Xanthobacter dioxanivorans: one gene and its partner. The protein of the gene in region 1 binds, or shares a complex with, the protein of each later gene. Links are inferred from orthologs where the notes say so. Each region holds a gene or a part of one and is shown in the gene's direction. Other genes may lie near its edges.

Region 1 (6,900 bases):
GGGGTTGCGGCGAGCGCCGAACACCTGGCCCTCGGTCATGAAGCCGGCTTCCACCAGGTTGTCGAGCACGGTGGAGGCGCGGGCGCGGGCGGCGGGCAGGTTGATGTGCGGGGCGTACTTGGACGGGGCCTTGAACAGGCCCGCCAGCATGGCCGCCTCGGCGAGGTTCACCTCGCGCACCGACTTGCCGAAATAATAGCGCGCCGCCGCGTCCACCCCATAGGCGCCGCCGCCGAGATAGGCGCGGTCGAGGTAGAGCTTGAGGATCTGGCTCTTGGTGAGGCGCGCTTCCAGCCAGATGGCGAGAAACGCCTCCTTGATCTTGCGCTCGAGCGTGCGCTCGTTCGACAGGAACAGGTTCTTGGCGAGCTGCTGGGACAGGGACGAGCCGCCCTGCACCACGCCGCCCGCCCGCGCATTGGAGACGAAGGCGCGCATGGTGCCCGCCACGTCGATGCCCCAGTGCTCATAGAATCGCCGGTCCTCGGTGGCGAGGGTGGCCTTGATGAGCTGGTCGGGAATGTCTTCCAGCGGCACGGTGTCGTTCTGCTTGACGCCGCGCTCGCCGAGGGTGTTGCCGTAGCGATCGAGGAAGGTCACCGCGAGCTCGGTGCGCTTCAGCCAGTCGTCGGAGGTCTCGCGGAAGGCCGGCATGGCGAGGGCGAGCATGGCCACGGCCCCGGCCACGCCGAGGGTGAAGCCTTCGGACGCCATCCCCACCGCCCAGCGCGACACTCCGGTGAGGTTGAAGCGCTCGGTGAAGGCGGCGTAGGCGGAGGCCGCCCGCCGCGTGCGCGCGCCCAGGCTGAACAGGCCGCTGTCGACGAGGGCGTCGAAGTCCAGCAGCAGTCCGCGCAGTCGTGTCAGCAAGGAAGGGCGCTTTTGCTCACTCACGTCAATGGCTCGGCTTCGGCTCGGCTGTGGCGGGCCGGCGGCATCCCCGCGCCGGTCGTCGGCTGGCTTCTATATAGCGCGGCGCAGCGTCGAGCGCGAGCGGGGGCCGGCCGGAGCCGGAATCGCCCTGCCGTGGCCGGGTGTCAGCGCCCCGGCGTCTCCAGCACCCCGTTGGGGGAAAGCCGGTCGATGATGGTGGGCAGGTGCTGGGCGAGGAGGTCGGGCAGCGCCTCCACCGAAAGCCCGAGCGACGTGGCGACCGTGCCGATCTGGCTTTCGCCCAGCGCCGCGGCGATCTGCTCCGCGCTCACCGGCAGGTTGGGGCCGCTGGAGATCCAGCTCGCCACCTGGTCGGCGAGGCCCGCCTGCTGAAGTTGGGCGACGACGCCGTCGAGGCTGCCGAACGGCGTCTTGGCCAGCGCCGAATTGAGCAGGCCCGGCACCGCCTGGGCCATCGGCCCGCTGAGCATGGTGTTCAGCAGGGTGCCGAGGGCGCCGGAATTCCCCGCCTGGGTGAGCATGTTGTTGAGCATGCCGCCCATCATCTGGTCAAAAAGGCCCATGGCGTTTGCTCCCCCTTGCGTCCCCGGTGCCCTTGCTTCCGGCAAATTCCGCTGCACTGCACGATGCGGCCGTGCTGGTCATGGTGTACCGGAACGGATGGCCGAAGTCGATCACAAGCCGGAGTGCCCCTGCGGCCCCGCGCCGCTGAGACGGTGTGAGGCCTTTGCATCCGTGCATTCTCCCGCTAACGGCTGACGTGATGATCTCAACTGCCCTGTTCGCAGCTTTTGCGCTCATGACCGCGCTCGCGGCGCTCGCGGTGCTGTGGCCGCTGTCGCGTGCCCGCGCCGTGAAGGCGGCCCGCGAGGCCGATCTCGCCGTCTATCGCGACCAGCTGGCCGAGATCGGCCGTGACGCCAAGGCCGGCCGCCTGCCACCGGCGGAGGCCGAGGCGGCGCGTACCGAGGTGGCGCGGCGCATGCTCGCGGCCGATGCGGCGCGGGAGACGGGCGCGGGCGAAGATCCGGCGCGGTCCGCGCGCCGCCGCCGCGCCGCGGCTGTGGCCGCCCTGGTTTTCGTGCCCGCTTTTGCGGCAAGCCTCTATTTTGCCCTCGGCTCTCCGGCGATTCCCGGTGCCCCTTTGGCCGAACGCCTGACGGCGTCGCCCGAGCGCAGCGACCTCGCCATCGTGGTGCGGAAGATCGAGGAGCATCTGGCGCGCAATCCCGATGACGGGCAGGGGTACGAGCTGCTCGCCCCGGTCTATCTGAGCCTCGGCCGGCCGGAGGATGCCGCGCGGGCGTATGGCGAGACGATCCGGCTGCGCGGCCCCACGGCGCTCCGTTATGCGGCTCGTGGCGAGGCGCTGGTGATCGCCGCGGACGGCCTCGTCACGGCCGAGGCCGCGAAGGCGTTCGCGGAGGCGATCAGGCTCGACCCCGGCGAGCCGGGTGCGAACTATTATCTCGGCCTCGCCGCGGCGCAGGACGGGCGGGACCAGGACGCGGCGCGCATCTGGGGCGAGCTGCTCGCGCGCTCGCCGCCTGACGCGTCCTACCGGGCGGATCTCCAGAGGGCGCTTGCCCGCATCGGCCGCGCGCCCGCGACCCCGCCGCCCGCGGCGGTCCAGTCGCCGGCGGCGCCCGGTCCCGGCGCGGCGGACGTGGCGGCCGCCGCGCGGATGTCGCAGGATGATCGCAATGCCATGGTGCGCGACATGGTCGCGCGCCTCGCGGACCGTCTCGCCAGCGAGCCGCACGACATTGACGGCTGGCTTCGCCTCGTGCGCGCCTATGCTGTGCTGGGCGAGAAGGACAAGATGGCGGACGCCCTGAGGAACGCCCGCAACGCGTTCAAGGACGATGCGGCGGCCCTCGGCCGGCTCGACGAGGCCGAAAAGGCGCTCGCAGCGGGAGGAAAAGGATGACGCGCAAAGGCCGGCGGCTGGTGCTGATCGGGTCCGGGCTGGGCGTGCTGGCGCTCGCGGCCGGGCTGATCCTGTCCGCCCTCAACGACACCATCGTTTTCTTCCGCTCGCCCACCGAGGTCACGCAGCAGCAGGTGGCGCCCGGCGCGCGGCTGCGGCTCGGCGGGCTGGTGGAGACCGGCAGCGTGACCAAGAACGGCACGCTCACCACCTTTTCGGTCACCGACGGCAACGCCACGGTGAAGGTGGCCTATTCCGGCATCCTGCCGGACCTGTTCCGCGAGGGGCAGGGCGTGGTGGCGGAGGGGGCGTTGCAGCCGGACGGCCTCTTCAAGGCCGACAGCGTGCTGGCGAAGCACGATGAGCGCTACATGCCGCGCGAGGTGGCCGATGCCCTCAAGCAGCAGGGCCACTGGAAGGACGGCGCGCCGGCTCCCGGCGCCGCCACCCCCGCCCAGCGCCAGCCGGGGAGCTGAACCATGATCGCCGAAATCGGCCAGTATGCCCTCGCCCTGGCCTTCGCCCTGGCCCTGGCGCAGGTGGTGATCCCGGCCTGGGGCGCCCAGCGCGGGGACGCCGTGCTCATGGGGGCTGCGGCTCCCATCGCGCTTGCCCTGTTCGGCTTCGTGGCCTTCGCCTTCGGCGCGCTGGTCCAGCTCTATGTGAGCTCGGACTTCACCGTGCTGAACGTGGCGGAGAACTCCCACTCCCAGATGCCGCTGATCTACAAGATCACCTCGACCTGGGGGAATCACGAAGGCTCCATGCTGCTGTGGGTGTTCGTGCTCGCGTTCTTCGGGGCGCTGGTGGCGGTGTTCGGCGCCAACCTTCCGGATCGCCTGAAGGCCTATGTGCTCTCGGTGCAGGGCGCGGTGGGAGCGGCCTTCCTCTCCTTCATCCTGTTCACCTCCAACCCCTTCCTGCGCCTCGTGCCGCCGCCGGCGGAAGGGCGCGACCTCAATCCCATCCTCCAGGATCCCGGCCTCGCCATCCACCCGCCGCTGCTCTATCTCGGCTATGTGGGGCTCTCCGTCTCCTTCGCCTTCGCCATCGCGGCGCTGATCGAGGGGCGGATCGACGCCGCCTGGGCGCGCTGGGTGCGCCCGTGGACGCTCGCCGCCTGGATCTTCCTGACCCTCGGCATCGCCATGGGCTCCTACTGGGCCTATTACGAGCTCGGCTGGGGCGGCTGGTGGTTCTGGGACCCGGTGGAGAACGCCTCCCTGATGCCCTGGCTCGCCGCCACGGCTCTGCTGCATTCCGCCGTGGTGATGGAGAAGCGCGACGCGCTGAAGGTGTGGACGATCCTGCTCGCCATCCTCGCCTTCTCGCTGTCGCTGGTGGGCACCTTCCTGGTGCGCTCGGGGGTGCTCACCTCGGTACATGCCTTCGCCTCCGATCCGACGCGGGGCGTGTTCATCCTCGCCATCCTCACCTTCTTCATCGCCGGAGGGTTCACGCTCTTCGCCTTCCGCGCCTCGGAGCTGAAGCAGGGGGGGCTGTTTGCGCCCGTCTCGCGGGAAGGCGCGCTGGTGTTCAACAACCTGTTCCTCACCGCCGCCACCGCCGCGGTGCTGGTGGGCACCCTCTATCCGCTGGCGCTGGAAGCGCTCACCGGGGCGAAGATCACGGTGGGCCCGCCCTATTTCAACCTCGCCTTCGGCGGTCTCATGCTGCCCCTCGTCTTCGCCATGCCGTTCGGGCCGCTCCTGGCCTGGAAGCGGGGCGACCTGCTCGGCGTCGGCCAGCGCCTGATGCTGGCGGCGGGCCTCGCCGTCGTCGCCGCCGTGGTGACCGCGGCCGCGGCCTCGGGCGGGCCGGTGCTGGCGCCGCTGGCGGTGGGGCTTTCCGCCTTCATCATGCTCGGCGCGCTCACCGACATCGCCGAGCGCGCCGGCATCGGCCGGGTCAACGCCCGCGTCGCGCTCGCCCGTCTCGCCGGCGTGCCGCGCTCCACATATGGCACGGCCATCGCCCATTTCGGCGTCGGCGTGTGCCTGCTCGGCATCGTCTGCGAAACCTCCTGGAGCCTGGAGAAGATCGCCTCGGTGAAGCTCGGCGACACGGTCTCCATCGGTTCGCGGACCCTGACCCTCGACCGGCTGGAAAACCGCACCGGCCCCAATTTCCGCGCTCGCACCGCCGTCTTCGCCATTCGCGACGACGGCACGCCCCAGGGCACCATCGAGGCCTCGCGCCGGCTGTTCTCCGCCCGGCAGATGGCGACCACGGAGGCGGGCATCCGCACTTTCGGCCTCAGCCAGCTTTATGTGAGCATGGGCGAGGAGAGCCCCGACGGCCGCATCTCCATGCGCGCCACCTACAAGCCGTTCGTGACGCTGATCTGGCTTGGTGCCGTGGTGATGGCCCTGGGCGGTGGACTGTCGCTGGCGGACCGCCGCCTGCGCGTCGGCGCCCCGCGCCCCGCCGCGCGCCGGCCCCGCGCGCCGGTGCCGGCGGAGTGAGGACGATGCGCGCGCTCCTTGCCGTCCTCCTCCTTGCGGTGCTCGCCGTCCCCGCCCTCGCGGTCCAGCCGGACGAGGTGCTCGGTGATCCGGTGCTGGAGAGCCGAGCCCGGGCCATTTCCGCCGAGCTGCGCTGCATGGTCTGCCAGAATCAGTCCATCGACGATTCGGACGCGCCCCTTGCCAAGGACCTGCGCGTCATCGTGCGCGAGCGCCTGAGCGCGGGCGACAGCGACGGGCAGGTGCTGGACTTCATGGTGGCGCGCTATGGCGAATTCGTGCTGTTGCGCCCCCGCGTCTCCTGGCGCAACGCGCTGCTGTGGGCCGCGCCGGTGATGGTGCTGGCCCTCGGTGCCCTGGCCGCCTTCCTGGGCCTGAAGCGCCGGCGCTCCGGCGCTCCGCCGCGCCTCTCGCCGGAGGAGGAGGCCAAGCTCAGGCGCCTGCTCGACGAAGGCGAGGAGACGCCCGCAAAGGGGCGCTGAGCCGCCTTGCGGGCGTCCGTCCGGCGGCATTGTCGCCGGCAAAATCGCGTCACGCACGCGTGAGCCACATTACCGAACCTTAATCCCCCCGCCAGACTGCCGTAACGGTCCGCGTCTTAGCTTGCCTCTCGATCCTGCCGGTGAGGCAGACAACGAGAGAGACGCGAACTCACATGACCCGCTCCGACAACACTCCTTCCGTGACGAAGCGCTACCGCCGGGCCCTGCTCGCGGGTGTCTTCGGCCTCGCGATCGCCGGCGTCGCGGCCGGCCAGTTCGTGCCCCCGATGAACACCCCCGCGCTGGCCCAGATCACCACCAGCCAGCCCGCCGGAACCTTCTCCTTCGCCGACATCGTCGAGAAGGTCTCGCCGTCGGTCGTCTCGGTGAAGGTGAAGAAGGACGGCGGCGACCAGGTGGCCATGGGCGGTGAAGGCCCCGGCGGCCAGGTGCCTCCCCAGATCGAGGAATTCCTGAAGCGCTTCGGCTTCGGCGAGGGCCGCGGCCCCGGCATGGGTCCTGGCGGTCCCGGCATGGGCCCGCGCGGCGGCATGGGCCCCAGGGGCGAGCGGCCGGTGGTGGGCCAGGGCTCCGGCTTCATCATCTCGGCTGACGGCTATGTGGTGACCAACAACCACGTGGTGGATGGCGCCGATGAGGTGGACGTGACCACCACCGACGGCAAGGAATACGTCGCCAAGGTGATCGGCACCGATCCGCGCACCGACGTGGCCCTGCTGAAGATCGACAACGTGACCAACCTGCCGTGGGTCAAGCTCGCGGACGGCGCCCCGCGCGTCGGCGACTGGGTGATCGCGGTGGGCAACCCGTTCGGCCTCGGCGGCACGGTGACCGCCGGCATCGTCTCGGCCCGCGGCCGCGACATCGGCTCCGGCCCCTATGACGACTTCATCCAGATCGACGCCCCCATCAACCGCGGCAATTCGGGCGGCCCGACCTTCTCGCTCAACGGCGAGGTGATCGGCATGAACACCGCCATCGTCTCCCCCTCGGGCGGCAACGTGGGCATCGCCTTCGCCATCCCCTCGGAGACGGTGAAGACGGTGGTGACCCAGCTGCGCGAGAAGGGCTCGGTGGCCCGTGGCTATATCGGCGTGCAGATCCAGCC
Region 2 (6,854 bases), 550 kb from region 1 along the record:
TGCCGGCGAACACCACCAGCGGCACGCCCTCGGCCTTGTACTGCATGGCCGCGTCGTAGATCGGCAGCTCGGCGCCATCCGGATAGTGGATGGTCACGCCGCCTTCCACGCCCGGCACCATCTGGTTCTTGATGCGGATGTTGGCGAACGTGCCGCGCATCATCACTTCATGGTTGCCGCGGCGGGTGCCGTACTGGTTGAAGTCCACCGGGCGCACCTGGTGCTCGATCAGGTACTTGCCCGCCGGGGACGCCTGCTTGATGGAGCCGGCCGGCGAGATGTGGTCGGTGGTGATTGAATCGAGGAACAGGCCCATGATCCGGGCATCGATGATGTCGGTGACCGGGACCGGATCCTTCGTCATGCCGACGAAGTAGGGCGGGTTCTGCACATAGGTGGAGGCATCCTGCCAGGCATAGGTCTGGCCGGTGGGAATGGCGATCTTCTGCCAGTTCTCGTCGCCCTTGAAGACGTCGGAATACTTTTCCTTGAACATCTTCTTGGTGACGTTCTCGCGGATATACTCGGCGACCTCCTTGTTGGAGGGCCAGATGTCCTTGAGGTAGACCGGCTTGCCGTCCTTGTCGGTGCCCAGCGGCTCGGTGGTGAGGTCCACCTGCAGCGAGCCGGCCAGCGCATAGGCCACCACCAGCGGCGGGGAGGCGAGGTAGTTCGCCTTCACGTCCGGGTTCACGCGGCCCTCGAAATTGCGATTGCCGGAGATGACGGCGCCGGCGACGAGGTCGTTCTTGTTGATCGCCTCGGAAATGGCCTCCGGCAGCGGGCCGGAATTGCCGATGCAGGTTGTGCAGCCGAAGCCCACCAGGTTGAAGCCGAGCTTGTCGAGGTCGTCCTGCAGGCCGGAGGCGGTCAGATAGCCCTCGACCACCTGCGAGCCGGGCGCCAGCGAGGTCTTCACCCACGGCTTGGACTTCAGGCCCTTCTTCACCGCCGCCTTGGCGAGGAGGCCCGCGGCGATGAGCACGCTCGGGTTGGAGGTGTTGGTGCAGGAGGTGATGGCGGCGATCACCACGTCGCCATGGCCGACGGAATAGTCGGTGCCGGCGACGGGGACGCGCCGGGAGGCTTCACCCGGCTTCTTGAACTCGCCCTCCAGCGCGGCGAGGAAGCCGGCCTTGGATTCGGAGAGCAGCACGCGGTCCTGCGGGCGCTTGGGGCCGGCCATCGAAGGCAGCACGGTGTCGAGGTCGAGCTCGAGCGTGTCGGTGAAGACCGGGTCGGGCGTGTCCTTCTTGCGCCACATGCCCTGGGCCTTGGAATATTTTTCCACCAGCTCGACGCGGCTGTCCTTGCGGCCGGTCTCGTCCAGATAGTCGATGGTCTCGCGGTCCACCGGGAAGAAGCCGCAGGTGGCGCCGTATTCCGGGGCCATGTTGGCGATGGTGGCGCGGTCGGCGAGGGAGAGGTGCTCCAGGCCCGAGCCGTAGAATTCCACGAACTTGCCCACCACGCCCTTCTTGCGCAGCATCTGGGTGACCGTGAGCACCAGGTCGGTGGCGGTGATGCCTTCCTTCAGCTTGCCGGAGAGCTTGAAGCCGACGACCTCGGGAATCAGCATGGAGATGGGCTGGCCGAGCATGGCCGCCTCGGCCTCGATGCCGCCGACGCCCCAGCCGAGCACGCCCAGGCCGTTCACCATGGTGGTGTGGGAATCGGTGCCGACCAGCGTGTCCGGATAGGCGACGGTAACCGTCTTGCCATCCAGCTCTTCCTTGCGGGTCCACACGGTCTGGGCGAGGTATTCGAGGTTCACCTGGTGGCAGATGCCGGTGCCGGGGGGCACGACGCGGAAGTTGTCGAACGCGCTCTGGCCCCATTTCAGGAAGCGATAACGCTCCTGGTTCTGCTTGTATTCCTCGTCCACGTTCTTCTTCAGCGCGTTGTCCGTGCCGAAATAGTTCACGATCACCGAATGGTCGATGACGAGATCGACCGGTACCAGCGGATTGATTCGGGCCGGATCGCCGCCGAGCGCCACCATGGCGTCGCGCATGGCGGCAAGATCCACCACCGCCGGGACGCCGGTGAAGTCCTGCATCAGCACGCGGGCGGGGCGATAGGCGATCTCGCGCTCGGCCTTGCCGCGGTTGTTCACCCAGTCGGCGACCGCGAGCACGTCGTCCTTGGTGACCGAGCGACCATCCTCGAAGCGCAGCATGTTCTCGAGCAGCACCTTCATGGAGAAGGGCAGGCTCGTGACGCCCGGAAGGCCATTTTTCTCCGCCAGCTCAAGGCTGTAGTAGATGTAGTCCTTGTCATCCACCGTCAAGGTGGTGCGGCACTTGAAGCTGTCGAGGGAAGTCACGGCGCAGTCACTCCGGTTCGATGATCGACCGAGGCAGCACCGGCCAAAACGGCGGAGCGAAAGGCACTTCGCCACCTTGGACGGCGCGGTTCGGGGCTTTATAGAGCCATTTCAAAGCGCGGTCATGCGATAACAGCATTGAATGTGCAATGCACCATAAGCAGGGGGCGCGGGGCAATGGCGGTGGCGGCTCTGGTGGGGGAAAAGCTGGCCTGCCGAAGGGGGTTCAAACTCCTGTTCGAGCAGCTGGACGTGACCGCCCGGGCCGGCCGCGCGCTGCTGGTGGTGGGGCCGAACGGGGCCGGCAAGTCCTCGCTCCTGCGCATTCTCTCCGGCCTGCTCGGCGCGACGGAAGGTCAGGTGCGCCTCGACGGGGACGGCGGCGCGGAGGCGTCGGCGGGTGAACACATCCATTATCTCGGCCACGAGGATGCGGTGAAGGGGGCGCTCACCGTGTCGGCCAACCTCGCATTCTGGCGTACCGTGCTCGGACCCACGGGCCTGGGCGTGGAGGAGGCGCTGGAGGAGGTGGGCCTCGGCGGCCTCGGCCGGCTGCGCGCGCAGGTGCTCTCCGCCGGGCAGAAGCGGCGCCTCGCCATCGCCCGGCTCCTGGCTTCCCGCCGGCCGGTCTGGGTGCTGGACGAGCCGACCACGGCCCTCGACGCGAGGGCGCAGGCGCGTTTTGCCGCCTTCGGCCGGGCGCACCTCGCGCAAGGCGGCATCCTGATCGCCGCCACCCATGCGCCCCTCGACCTCGGCGAGACCGACGAGCTCAGGCTCGGAGGCGCGGGCGCATGATCCCGGCGTTCCTCGCCATCGTGCGGCGCGACCTCGCCTTGTCCCTCGGCTCCGGGGCCGGGCTCGGCGTCGTCTTCTTCCTGAGCGTGGTCACCGTGATGCCGTTCGCGGTGGGGCCGGACCTCGTGCTGCTCGCCCGCATCGGGCCCGCCATCCTGTGGATCGGCGCCCTGCTGGCGAGCCTCATCGGGCTGGAACGCCTGTTCGCCGCCGATGCGGAGGACGGCTCGCTCGACGCGCTGACCCTTTCGGTCCTGCCCCTGGAACTCACCGCCGCCGCCAAGGGCCTCGCCCACTGGCTCGCCACCGGCCTGCCGCTGGTGATCGCCGCGCCGGTCCTCGCACTGATGCTGAATCTGGAGCCTGCCGCCATCGGCGCCGTGGTGCTCACGCTGCTGGTGGGGACCCCGGCTGTCACCTTCCTCGGCCTCATCGGCGCGGCCTTCGCCGGCGCCTTCCGGCGGGGCGGGCTGCTGATCGCGGTGCTGGTCATCCCGCTGGCCATCCCGGTACTGATCTTCGCCGTCTCGGCGACGCAGGCGGCGGTGACCGGGCCGGTGCCCTTCGGCACGCCCTTCCGCGTGCTGGCGGGCCTTGCCTTGTTCGCGCTGGTGCTCGGCCCGGTGGCGGCGGCAGCGGCGCTGCGGGCGGCGCGGGCCTGAGCCTATTGCGCGGCCGAGGCGGCGGGGGTGAGCTCGGCTTCCAGCTCGGAAATCTGCAGGCGCACGGCTTCTCCGGCGGTCTGCTCGATGGCCCGATAATTGGCCACCACGGCATGGCCCAGCGGCGTGAGCGCCGTGCCGCCGCCCTGCCGCCCGCCGGTGCGGGCGGAGACGAGGGGAGCGTTGAACAGCCCGTTCATCTCCTCCACCAGTTCCCAGGCCCGGCGGTAGGACATGTTCATGGCGCGCCCGGCGGCGGAAATGGAACCGGACGAGTCGATCTTTTCGAGCAACTCGATCTTGCCGGGTCCGATCCGGTTGCCGGCGCCCAGGTCGATTCTCACGCTCAGAGACGCCATCGGGACAACTCGCATTCCCCAGGCCGCTCCGGCCCGGCCCCGGCGCGGGCCGTCCTGCTTGCCGGGCTCACTGGTTCGTCAGGCCTCCCGGCACGCCGCGGCAGCGCAGGCTGATGCTCCTGTATTCGAACCAGTCTAGCAAATCGTTCCGCGCCTTGTCGTCATCAATCCCGCGGCGGGCCGGCGCGGTGGCGATGCGCGGCACTGAAATGGCACCGGGGGCCTTGTGGGCTCCCGGTGCCTCCGGTTCGAGATGCCAGACGAGAGCTCGAAAGGGGATCAGTTGAAGCAGGCGCCGGCCGGGCCGGACCCCTGCCCGAGGCGGGCCTGCGCCGCGGCCAGCGTCCGCAGGTGGCTTCCGCCCAGGGCGAAGGACACTTCGAAGCCGTCGGGCGTGGCCAGGGTAAGGATCAGGGTCGAGGGGTCCGAGGCCTGCTCGACCCGCACCATGTGGGCGGGATAGACGAGGCGCAGCGTCTCGTCCTTGTGCCGGGCGCGCAGCACCTCGGTCATCATCTTGGGCAGGGTCATCACCAGCGCCTGCAGGCAGCCGGCCGGAAGGCTGAGCGCCGTGGCCGTGCCGTCCACGCGGCTGAAGATCATGCGGAAGCGGCTGCCGTCCACCGCCACGTCGAAGGAGAGAAGATCCTGCCCGATGATGTCGTCCCGTTCCATCGCGCATCTCCGACGCCGAACCGGGTTAAGCTATATTCAATGAGATATAGTGTAAGTCAAGCCGGCTTCGCTGCGCCGCAGCGGGCGCCGCTTTTCCGGGCCGCGTAGGCCCCGGGAGCCCTGCGACACAGATACCGCAGAGGTAGCCGAGGGGGAGGGCGCTTCCCTCCGGCGCCCCGCCGCACTAGAACGCCTCCATGGCCATCATCGACCTTGCCAACCCGGTGCGCTTCCTCCGCTTCTCCGCGCGGCTCCTGCCGTGGATCGCGGCTGCGGCGGCGGTGACGCTCGCCATCGGCTTCTACCTCGCCTTTCGCGCTCCTGCCGATTACCAGCAGGGCGAGACGGTGCGGATCATGTACATCCACGTGCCCTTCGCCTGGCTCGGCCTGTTCGGCTACACCCTGATGGCCGCCTCCTCCATCGGCATCCTGGTCTGGCGCCACCCCCTCGCCGACGTGGCCCACAAGGCCGCCGCGCCCGTGGGCGCCACCTTCACGGCCCTGTGCCTCGTCACCGGCGCCCTGTGGGGCCGGCCCATGTGGGGCACCTACTGGGTGTGGGATGCGCGGCTCACCTCCATGCTGGTGCTGCTGCTGCTCTATCTCGGCCTCATGGCGCTGCGCGCCGCCATCGAGGAGCCGAACCGCGCCGGCCGCGCCGCGGCGGTGCTCACGCTGGTGGGCTTCATCAACGTGCCCATCGTGAAGTTTTCGGTGGACTGGTGGAACACCCTGCACCAGCCGGCCTCCGTGTTCCGCATGGGCGGGTCGTCCATCGACGCCAGCCTGCTCTGGCCGCTGCTCGTCTGCGCCATCGGCTTCACGCTTCTTTTCGTGGCGCTGCACATGCTGGGCATGCGAACAGAGATCCTGCGTCGGCGCGTCCAGGCCCTCGAGGCCCGGGCGGCGGCCGAGGCGACGGCCTGAAGCGCGGGCGCGCCCATGACTCATTTCCTTTACATCTCCGCTTCCTACGGCATCGCGCTCCTCGGCCTCGGCGGCCTCGCCGCCTGGCTGCTGGCTGATTACGCGCAGCAGCGCCGGGCCCTCACGGAGCTCGAGGCGCGAGGCATCGGCCGGCGCCCGACCAGCGTCGGGGGAGGGGAGGCATGAGCCCGCAGGGCGGCTCCGCGCCGCAGCCCGGCGCCGAGGGGGGGCCCGCGGCGGAAACCGGAGCTCAGGCTTCGGCCCCGCCGGAGCGCCCGCGGCGGCGGCTGTGGCTGGTGGCGCTGCCGCTGGTCCTGTTCCTGGCCCTCGCCGGCCTGTTCTTCTCGCGCCTCGAAACCGGCGGTGATCCCTCGCGCATTCCCTCGGCCCTCGTCGGCCGGCCGGCCCCGGTGGTCGCCTTGCCGGCGCTGGACGGGCTGAAGCGGGCGGACGGCACCTCCGTGCCCGGCATCGACATCGCCGCGCTGGCCGGCAAGCCGACCCTGGTCAACGTCTGGGCCTCCTGGTGCGGGCCCTGCCGCGAGGAGCATCCCCTCCTCATGCAGCTGGCCAAGGATGGTCGCATCAACCTGGTGGGCATCAACTACAAGGATGCGCCGGAGAACGCCCGCCGCTTCCTCGGCCAGTATGGCCTGCCCTACCAGGCGGTGGGGGTGGACCCGAAGGGCCGCGCCGCCATCGAGTGGGGCGTCTATGGCGTGCCCGAGACTTTCCTTCTGTCGAAGGACGGCACCATCATGCACAAGTTCGTGGGCCCGCTGACCCCCGACGCGGTGGCGAACACGCTGCTGCCGCTGCTGGCGCGCCTCACGGCCAATTGAGGTGGCGCGCCAGCCGGAGGGTGACGCCGGCCGCGCGCGGCATTATGGATTCGTCCATGGCCTTCTCACCCGAAGAAATCGAACGCTACGCCCGCCACATCGTGCTGCATGACGTGGGCGGGCCCGGCCAGCAGAAGCTCAAGGCGGCGACCGTCCTGGTGGTGGGCGCCGGCGGGCTGGGCGCCCCGGTGCTGCTCTATCTCGCCGCGGCGGGGGTGGGGCGGCTGATCCTCGTCGAGGACGACGTGGTCTCCCTCTCCAAC

The links. Proteins that work in one complex are often made in the same cells at the same time.
Region 2: the proteins of ccmE (region 1) and ccmB are in contact, whole or in part, in a solved structure (PDB 8CE8), measured with the Escherichia coli proteins. The link is inferred for Xanthobacter dioxanivorans from one-to-one orthologs.

Annotation. Positions count from the first base shown.
Region 1 is NZ_CP063362.1:5,348,643-5,355,542, reverse strand. The notes cover bases 1,571-4,560. They hold ccmE (cytochrome c maturation protein CcmE), read left to right. Parts: upstream 1,571-2,820; coding sequence 2,821-3,300; downstream 3,301-4,560. Other genes in these bases: EZH22_RS25030 (heme lyase CcmF/NrfE family subunit), read left to right, coding at 3,304-4,560; ccmI (c-type cytochrome biogenesis protein CcmI), read left to right, coding at 1,658-2,824. Also shown: EZH22_RS25050 (transglycosylase domain-containing protein), read right to left, coding at 1-870; EZH22_RS25045 (YidB family protein), read right to left, coding at 1,038-1,457; more of EZH22_RS25030, read left to right, coding at 4,561-5,289; EZH22_RS25025 (cytochrome c-type biogenesis protein), read left to right, coding at 5,295-5,771; EZH22_RS25020 (Do family serine endopeptidase), read left to right, coding at 5,945-6,900. UniProt on the Escherichia coli protein: Heme chaperone required for the biogenesis of c-type cytochromes. Transiently binds heme delivered by CcmC and transfers the heme to apo-cytochromes in a process facilitated by CcmF and CcmH.
Region 2 is NZ_CP063362.1:5,898,141-5,904,994, reverse strand. The notes cover bases 2,010-4,953. They hold ccmB (heme exporter protein CcmB), read left to right. Parts: upstream 2,010-3,120; coding sequence 3,121-3,786; downstream 3,787-4,953. Other genes in these bases: EZH22_RS27470 (hypothetical protein), read right to left, coding at 4,425-4,820; EZH22_RS27475 (winged helix-turn-helix domain-containing protein), read right to left, coding at 3,789-4,145; ccmA (heme ABC exporter ATP-binding protein CcmA), read left to right, coding at 2,504-3,124; acnA (aconitate hydratase AcnA), read right to left, coding at 2,010-2,326. Outside these bases: more of acnA, read right to left, coding at 1-2,009; EZH22_RS27465 (heme ABC transporter permease), read left to right, coding at 5,018-5,749; heme exporter protein CcmD, read left to right, coding at 5,765-5,935; EZH22_RS27455 (DsbE family thiol:disulfide interchange protein), read left to right, coding at 5,932-6,591; EZH22_RS27450 (HesA/MoeB/ThiF family protein), read left to right, coding at 6,648-6,854. UniProt on the Escherichia coli protein: Required for the export of heme to the periplasm for the biogenesis of c-type cytochromes.